One region of the Bradyrhizobium sp. R2.2-H genome, then DNA from elsewhere that is predicted to be linked to it. Evidence: predicted binding sites of a transcription regulator. Region 1 holds the regulator's gene; the other holds the start of a gene.
What was found. Region 1 encodes LexA, which represses DNA repair genes until DNA is damaged. Its sites were predicted from a motif close to TGTTCNNNNTGTGTTCNG; they were not measured.
Positions count from the first base shown of each region.

Region 2: EDE08_RS12260 (ribonuclease T2 family protein) is a predicted target of LexA. The motif match lies at 1,782-1,799, and genes of this name have one in related genera.

Region 1 is NZ_SMBR01000002.1:619,340-622,373, forward strand. It holds gene EDE08_RS38240 (hypothetical protein) at 1-316, opposite strand, end outside; gene lexA (transcriptional repressor LexA) at 791-1,492, opposite strand; gene EDE08_RS07020 (molybdopterin molybdotransferase MoeA) at 1,669-2,880, opposite strand; gene EDE08_RS07025 (hypothetical protein) at 3,008-3,034, shown strand, end outside.
Region 2 is NZ_SMBR01000004.1:273,367-276,400, reverse strand. It holds gene EDE08_RS12265 (23S rRNA (adenine(2030)-N(6))-methyltransferase RlmJ) at 27-887, opposite strand; gene EDE08_RS12260 (ribonuclease T2 family protein) at 1,044-1,736, opposite strand; gene EDE08_RS12255 (hypothetical protein) at 1,857-2,318, opposite strand; gene EDE08_RS12250 (hypothetical protein) at 2,503-2,796, shown strand; gene EDE08_RS12245 (DUF3617 domain-containing protein) at 2,841-3,034, shown strand, end outside.

The sequences.
Region 1 (3,034 bases):
CGACGAGCTGTGTCACCAGCACGTATTTTCCGTCGGGGAATTCGATCGCGTCATGATGGCGGTCGGGAATGTGCGGGTCGATCTTGCCGAACTTGCCGACGCGGGAGTTCACGGTGCGCGTCCAGATCCAGCGATTGTCGTAACGGACGTTGTCGGCGAAAGCGAGCTCCGTTCCCGGCAGCAAGCAGACAGCGACGGAGAGATCGGCTTCGGAGGCGAAGCCGCGCGTCGAGGTGCCACGGAAGGTTGTCGTGACGATCGTCTCGCCGACTTCGGCGGGGCGCGTCGCGACAGCATGCAGGCTGTAGTCACACATTGGGTGCTCCTCATGCGAAGATAGCAACCCGCACCTCTTTTGGAGGCGCAGGCCTCTATCAGGGTGGAAGCACGCAACGCTCTGCTTCGTTGTAGGCAAATCTGCGGCTGGGCGCCGCATGCCACGATCACATTATCTTTCCCGGATTCGATAGGAACAAAACCGACACCTGTGTATTCGGAAGGCGCGTGTCAGCGCCTCGCGGGCGCCGACGCTCGCTCGCTTGCCGAATGGCGGTGCGATTGTATGGCAACGGCTTACGTCGCCGATGCTGCGATCGGCGCCGCAATATCGTCCATGAAACGATCTGGCGCATCACATGTCCTCGCACTCTCAGGCTGCGAAGCGATGCTGCGTCGTGCGGCGTGTCGAGGCGTGACGGCGAAAGAGGGTGCCGGACAGTCTGAGCAGAACCGGAAAAACCATCCAGCCGAAGCGGACAGTGATCCGCTCCGATAGATATCGAACGTCCGCTCAGTACTTGCGGTAAAGCCCGATCAGCTTGCCCTGAATCTTCACGCGGTTCGGCGGAAGAATGCGGACCTCGTAGGCGGCATTGGCGGGCTCGAGCGCGATAGAGGCGCCGCGGCGGCGGAAGCGCTTGAGCGTGGCCTCCTCGTCGTCGATCAGCGCCACCACGATGTCGCCGGTATCGGCACTCTCGTTGCGCTGGATCAGCGCCATGTCGCCGTCGAGGATGCCGGCCTCGACCATCGAATCGCCGCGTACTTCGAGCGCGTAGTGCTCGCCCGAGCCGAGCATGTCGGGCGGCACGCTGATGGTGTGGCTGCGCGTCTGCAACGCCTCGATCGGCGTGCCGGCCGCGATGCGGCCCATCACGGGCACCGCGACGGGACGCTCGCCCTCGTCCACAGGCGGGCTGGAGGTCGCGCGCACCTTGCCGAGATTGCCTTCGATGACGCTCGGCGTGAAGCCGCGGCGACTGCCGGCGGCGGCCTGCAGCTCGGGCAGCTTGATCACCTCGATGGCGCGGGCGCGGTTGGGCAGGCGGCGGATGAAGCCGCGCTCCTCGAGCGCAGTGATCAGGCGGTGGATGCCTGACTTCGAGCGCAGGTCGAGCGCATCCTTCATCTCGTCGAAGGACGGCGGCACGCCGCTTTCCTTCAGACGTTCGCTGATGAATCGCAGAAGCTCGTATTGTTTGCGCGTCAACATCTCGACCAAAATCCCCCGGTTGATGTCGTTCAAGTCCGAGACGAGAAAGTCAGCGATAAGCCGCTACATCCTCGAAACAAATCATGAACGGACACTATATGTTCGATATGTGTTCCGCAACTGCTTAATTTACGGTGAATAGAGCGAAGCTCGCGCGATGCGTGTGGCCATGCAGCTCAGGCGGGCAGGCGCAGCACCTCGCAAGGCGTGCCGGCCTCGGCCCTCGGCGCGAACGGTGCGCGCACTAGAAGTACCTCTGCCGCAGCGAGATTCGCAAGCAGAGAGGAGTCCTGATGGCTGACGGGAAGAGCGACGAGCGTGCCGTCGTCATGCTGTTCCAGGCGCGCACGCAGATAATCCTCGCGCTGGTCATTGGCACTGAGATCGCGGCCCAGCACGGCGCGCTCGCGGCGATGATGAATCACTGATCGGCCCGACAGGGCGCGAATCAACGGCACCATGAACAGGAAGGCGCATACGTAGGACGACACGGGATTGCCGGGCAGGCCGATCACGCGCATTGCGCCGAGCCGTCCGTGCATCATCGGCTTGCCCGGCCGAATCGCGATCTTCCAGAACGACATCGAGATGCCTTCGTCCTTGAGCGCCTGCTGGACCAGATCGTGGTCGCCGACCGAGGCACCACCGGTCGTGATCAGGATGTCGGCGCCGCTCTCCCGGGCGAGACGGATGCCGGCGGAAGTGGCCTCCAGCGTATCCGCGGCGACGCCGAGGTCGATGGTCTCGGCGCCCTCGCTGCGGGCGAGCGCGTGCAGGGCATAGCCATTGGAATAGACGATCTGGCCGTGTCCGGGCGTGGTGCCGGGCATCACCAGCTCGTCGCCGGTGGCGAGGATTGCGACCCTCGGACGGCGGCGGACGGCGAGATGCGGGTGATTCATCCCGGCAGCCAGCGCGAGATCGCGCTCGGTGAGACGGCTTCCCTTGCGGAGCAGCACGTCTCCCTCGCGGAAGTCGACACCGGCGGGGCGGATGTGCCGCCCGGGAATCGCGGCTTCCTTGATCGTGACGAGCTTGCCTTCCGCGACAGTGTCCTCCTGGATCACGACCGCATCGGCGCCGTCGGGAACGACGCCGCCGGTGAAGATCCGCACGGCTTCGCCGGGGCCGACCCTTCCCGCGAACGGGCGACCGGCCGCGACCTCGCCGACCACCGCGAGCCTGGAATTGACCGTTGCCGCATCGGCCGCCCGCACGGCATAGCCGTCCATCGCCGACATGGCCTGCGGTGGCTGCGTGCGCCGCGCCGCGACGTCGCGCGCAAGCACGCGATGGTAGGCCTCATCGAGGGAAACCATCTCTTCAGGCAGCGGCTCTGCATCCGCCAGCACCGCGGCAAGCGCGTCAGAAACCGGCATGAGGGCCACGGGCGAACTCCGCAACAAATCGGGACTGGGTCGGCATGGTTCTAGCCGAGCGGAGGAGCTGACGCAAAAGGGGCGCTCAGTCGAAGACGCACTTCCTTTCGGCGCAAGGTCGCCTTAACTTATACTGATGACAAAATTGCTCGAAAAGGCGCTC
Region 2 (3,034 bases), on a different contig from region 1:
GAATGCCGGAGTGTTACGGCTTGGCTTTAAGGCTTGGGCACCTCCAATCGGAATCTGGCAGCTCCGCCTTGGCCGAGCGGCATTTCCAGTTCAGGCAGGATGGTCTTGAGCTCGCCGTGCAGCGTATAGGGCGGATTTACGATCAAGAGCCCGGTGGAGGTGAGGGCGGCGCCGTCGGCCTGCGGCGCGACGCTGAATTCGAGGCGCAGGCATTTCCCGGGGGGCTTTGCTGCAGCTGCGAGCCGCGCGACCGTCTGGGCCAGCGCGTCGGTGGCGCGCCTGTTCTTGGCCGGGTACCAAATTACATAGATACCGGTTGGCCATTTCGCGAAAGCCGCCGAGAAGGCTTCGCCCAGCCGCTCGAACTCGTCCTTGGCCTCGAAGGGCGGATCGATCAGCACGAGGCCGCGCCGCTCCTTCGGCGGCACGAAGGCCGGCAGTGCCACCCAGCCGTCGAGATCGACCACGCGGGCCTGCTCGTCGCGGCGCAGCACGTCGATCAGCGCTTTCCGCGCCTTCGGTTCGAGCTCGCATGCGACGAGCCGGTCCTGCGGCCTGAGCAGGCCGCGCGCGATCAGCGGCGAGCCCGGATAGGCCTTGAGCTCACCCTTCGGATTGAAGGCGCGGACGATGTCGAGATAGGGCTTGGTCAGCGCCGCGGTCTCGTTCGACAGGCGCGCCTGCAGCAGCCGCGCAATGCCGGTCAGCCATTCGCCGCCGCGGCGTGCCTCGTCGCTGTCGAGATCGTAGAGGCCGGCGCCGGCATGGGTGTCGATGACGCGGAACGCCGCCGGCTTGTCCTGCAGATAAGTGAGGATGCGCGCCAGCACGATGTGCTTGATGACGTCGGCGAAGCTGCCGGCGTGGAAGGCGTGTCGGTAGTTCATGGCGGACAGTTACGACATCGCGCGATGAAAGTAACGGCCGTCATTCCGGGGCGGTGCGCCAGCACCGAACCCGGAATCCATTTTTGCTACCGGTAACGCCGAGAGATGGATTCTGGGTTCACGCTCCGCGCGCCCCGGCATGACGGCGAACCAATCCTACCCGCCCCTGATCGGCGGCATCGTCACCTGGTCGCGGCGGCAGGCGCGGCGCTCGATCTCGTCGCAGGCGCGGAATTGCAGGTCCTTGCTGAGGCAGATGCGGACCTCGGACAGCCGTGTCCGGTTGCAGGTGACCGAGATGCTGGCAGTGCTGAGGCCCGGATTGGCCTTGATGAAGGCCTCCTCGACCTCCGCCGGCGCCACGGTCTTGGCCTGCGACAGATCGAGATAGTCGGCCGGGATCTTGATCGCGGCGCGCGCTTTCCGGATCGTCTCGAAATAGCTGCGGCCCTCGAGCCCGGAGCAGGTGCCATGCTTGTCCCATTCGTTGAAGATCAGGCCCGGCGCCGGCATCAAATCGAGCATCGAGGACACGATGTTGCGGTTCAGCCGCGGCGCCGGACGCTTGCAATATTCCGGGAAGCCGTTCTCATATTGCGGCCACAGCCCATGCACGACGAAGGCGTAGGGCCGTCCGCCACATTGGATCTGGGAGCGACCGCCGCGCTCGGCCGCCTCTTCGCAGAACGAGGGCGACCACGACAGCGCGAGCACGTAGAAGTCGAACTCGCCCGGTGCGTTCTGCCGCTTGTCCTGGGCCTTCGCGCCGCCGGCGAGCGTTGCCAGCCCGGCGGCGAGGGTCAGCGAGATCATCAGACGGGACAACGAACGCAATCTGGGATGAAACATGGCAACGCCCCTCAACTAGACTGTGCGTGCAGCCTAGCAGGCAAAGAGAACATTTCAAGAACAAAATTCGAGTCGGCTGTCGTCCGCCGGTTGATCAGCCCGAATCAGACGCTCTTCGGATCAGGGCTTGGCGGAGCGGCAGGCCGGATTGTAGGCCCAGTTGCGATCGAGCCCGACCACGCACCATTCGACGCCATCGCCATAGCCGGCGAAGCCGCCATCCTCCATGATCGAGAAGTGCACCTTGCGCACCTTGCCGTCATTGAGCAGGGCCTCGCCGGTGCAAAAGCGGCGCGGAATGTTGTCGGACTGCCAGGGTCGGAACGCGACCTCGCGAACGGCGGAGAAGCTGGTGATCTTCAACGAGGAATTCCAGAACGAGCTCTCTTTTTCCCAGAACTGGGTGGCGATCGTCGGCAGGGCCTTGTCGCAATCGACGACGGCGCCGTCGTAGCGCGGTCCGCTCAGCCAGAAATTCAGCTCGAGCGGATTGGCGGCCCTGGCCTCGCCGAGCGACAGCGCCCCGAACATGAGGCCGAGCAGAGCAGCAAAGCGAAGCGATTTCGGGGAGGGGGCGCGCATGGTCAATCCAGACAGCTCAGGTCTTGCGAAGCTCAGACGGTGCCGCGAAGGCCGGGGCAGGTCAAGTGCAGCGCGGCAACACTTGGCGAGGAGTTGACCGGAACGTCGCGGCCAACCGGGCTTCTGTTCTTTTCACTTCCATCCCGGCACCGTAGACTGGCGCCAGCCAATTGGAGTGACGGGAATGCGAATCATTGCGGCCGCTGGCCTTCTTGCCCTGGGTATGATGGCGAGCCAGTCGGCGCGGGCCGACATTCTTCCGGTGCCGCCGTTCAAGGGTAACGACACCGGCGGGATCATCGCCTATTCGATGGCGACCCAGGTCGACGCGCGTCAGGTCGCGGTCGATCATTGCGCACGCTACGGCAAGGTCGCCAAATTCCTCGCGGTGCAGGGCTATGAGGGCGGCTACATCTCGTTCGCCTGCCGCTGGGTGCCCTATGGTGCCGCCGATCGCCCGATCCGCACGCTCTACTGAGGCGCTGTCGTAACGCCGCACTTTCTCGGCCGGGAGCCTCCCACATGACGCGCAAACTCGCTTTGCTCGGCCCGACGCTTTGCCTCGCGTTGTCGGCAGGCAGCGCCAGCGCCGACGACCTGCCGGTGCGCAAGGCCGGTCTTTGGGAAATGAAGCTGATCACGACCGGCTCGCCGGTGCCCGAGATGACCATGCAGCACTGCACCGACGAGACCGTCGACAAGGAGATGAACAACAA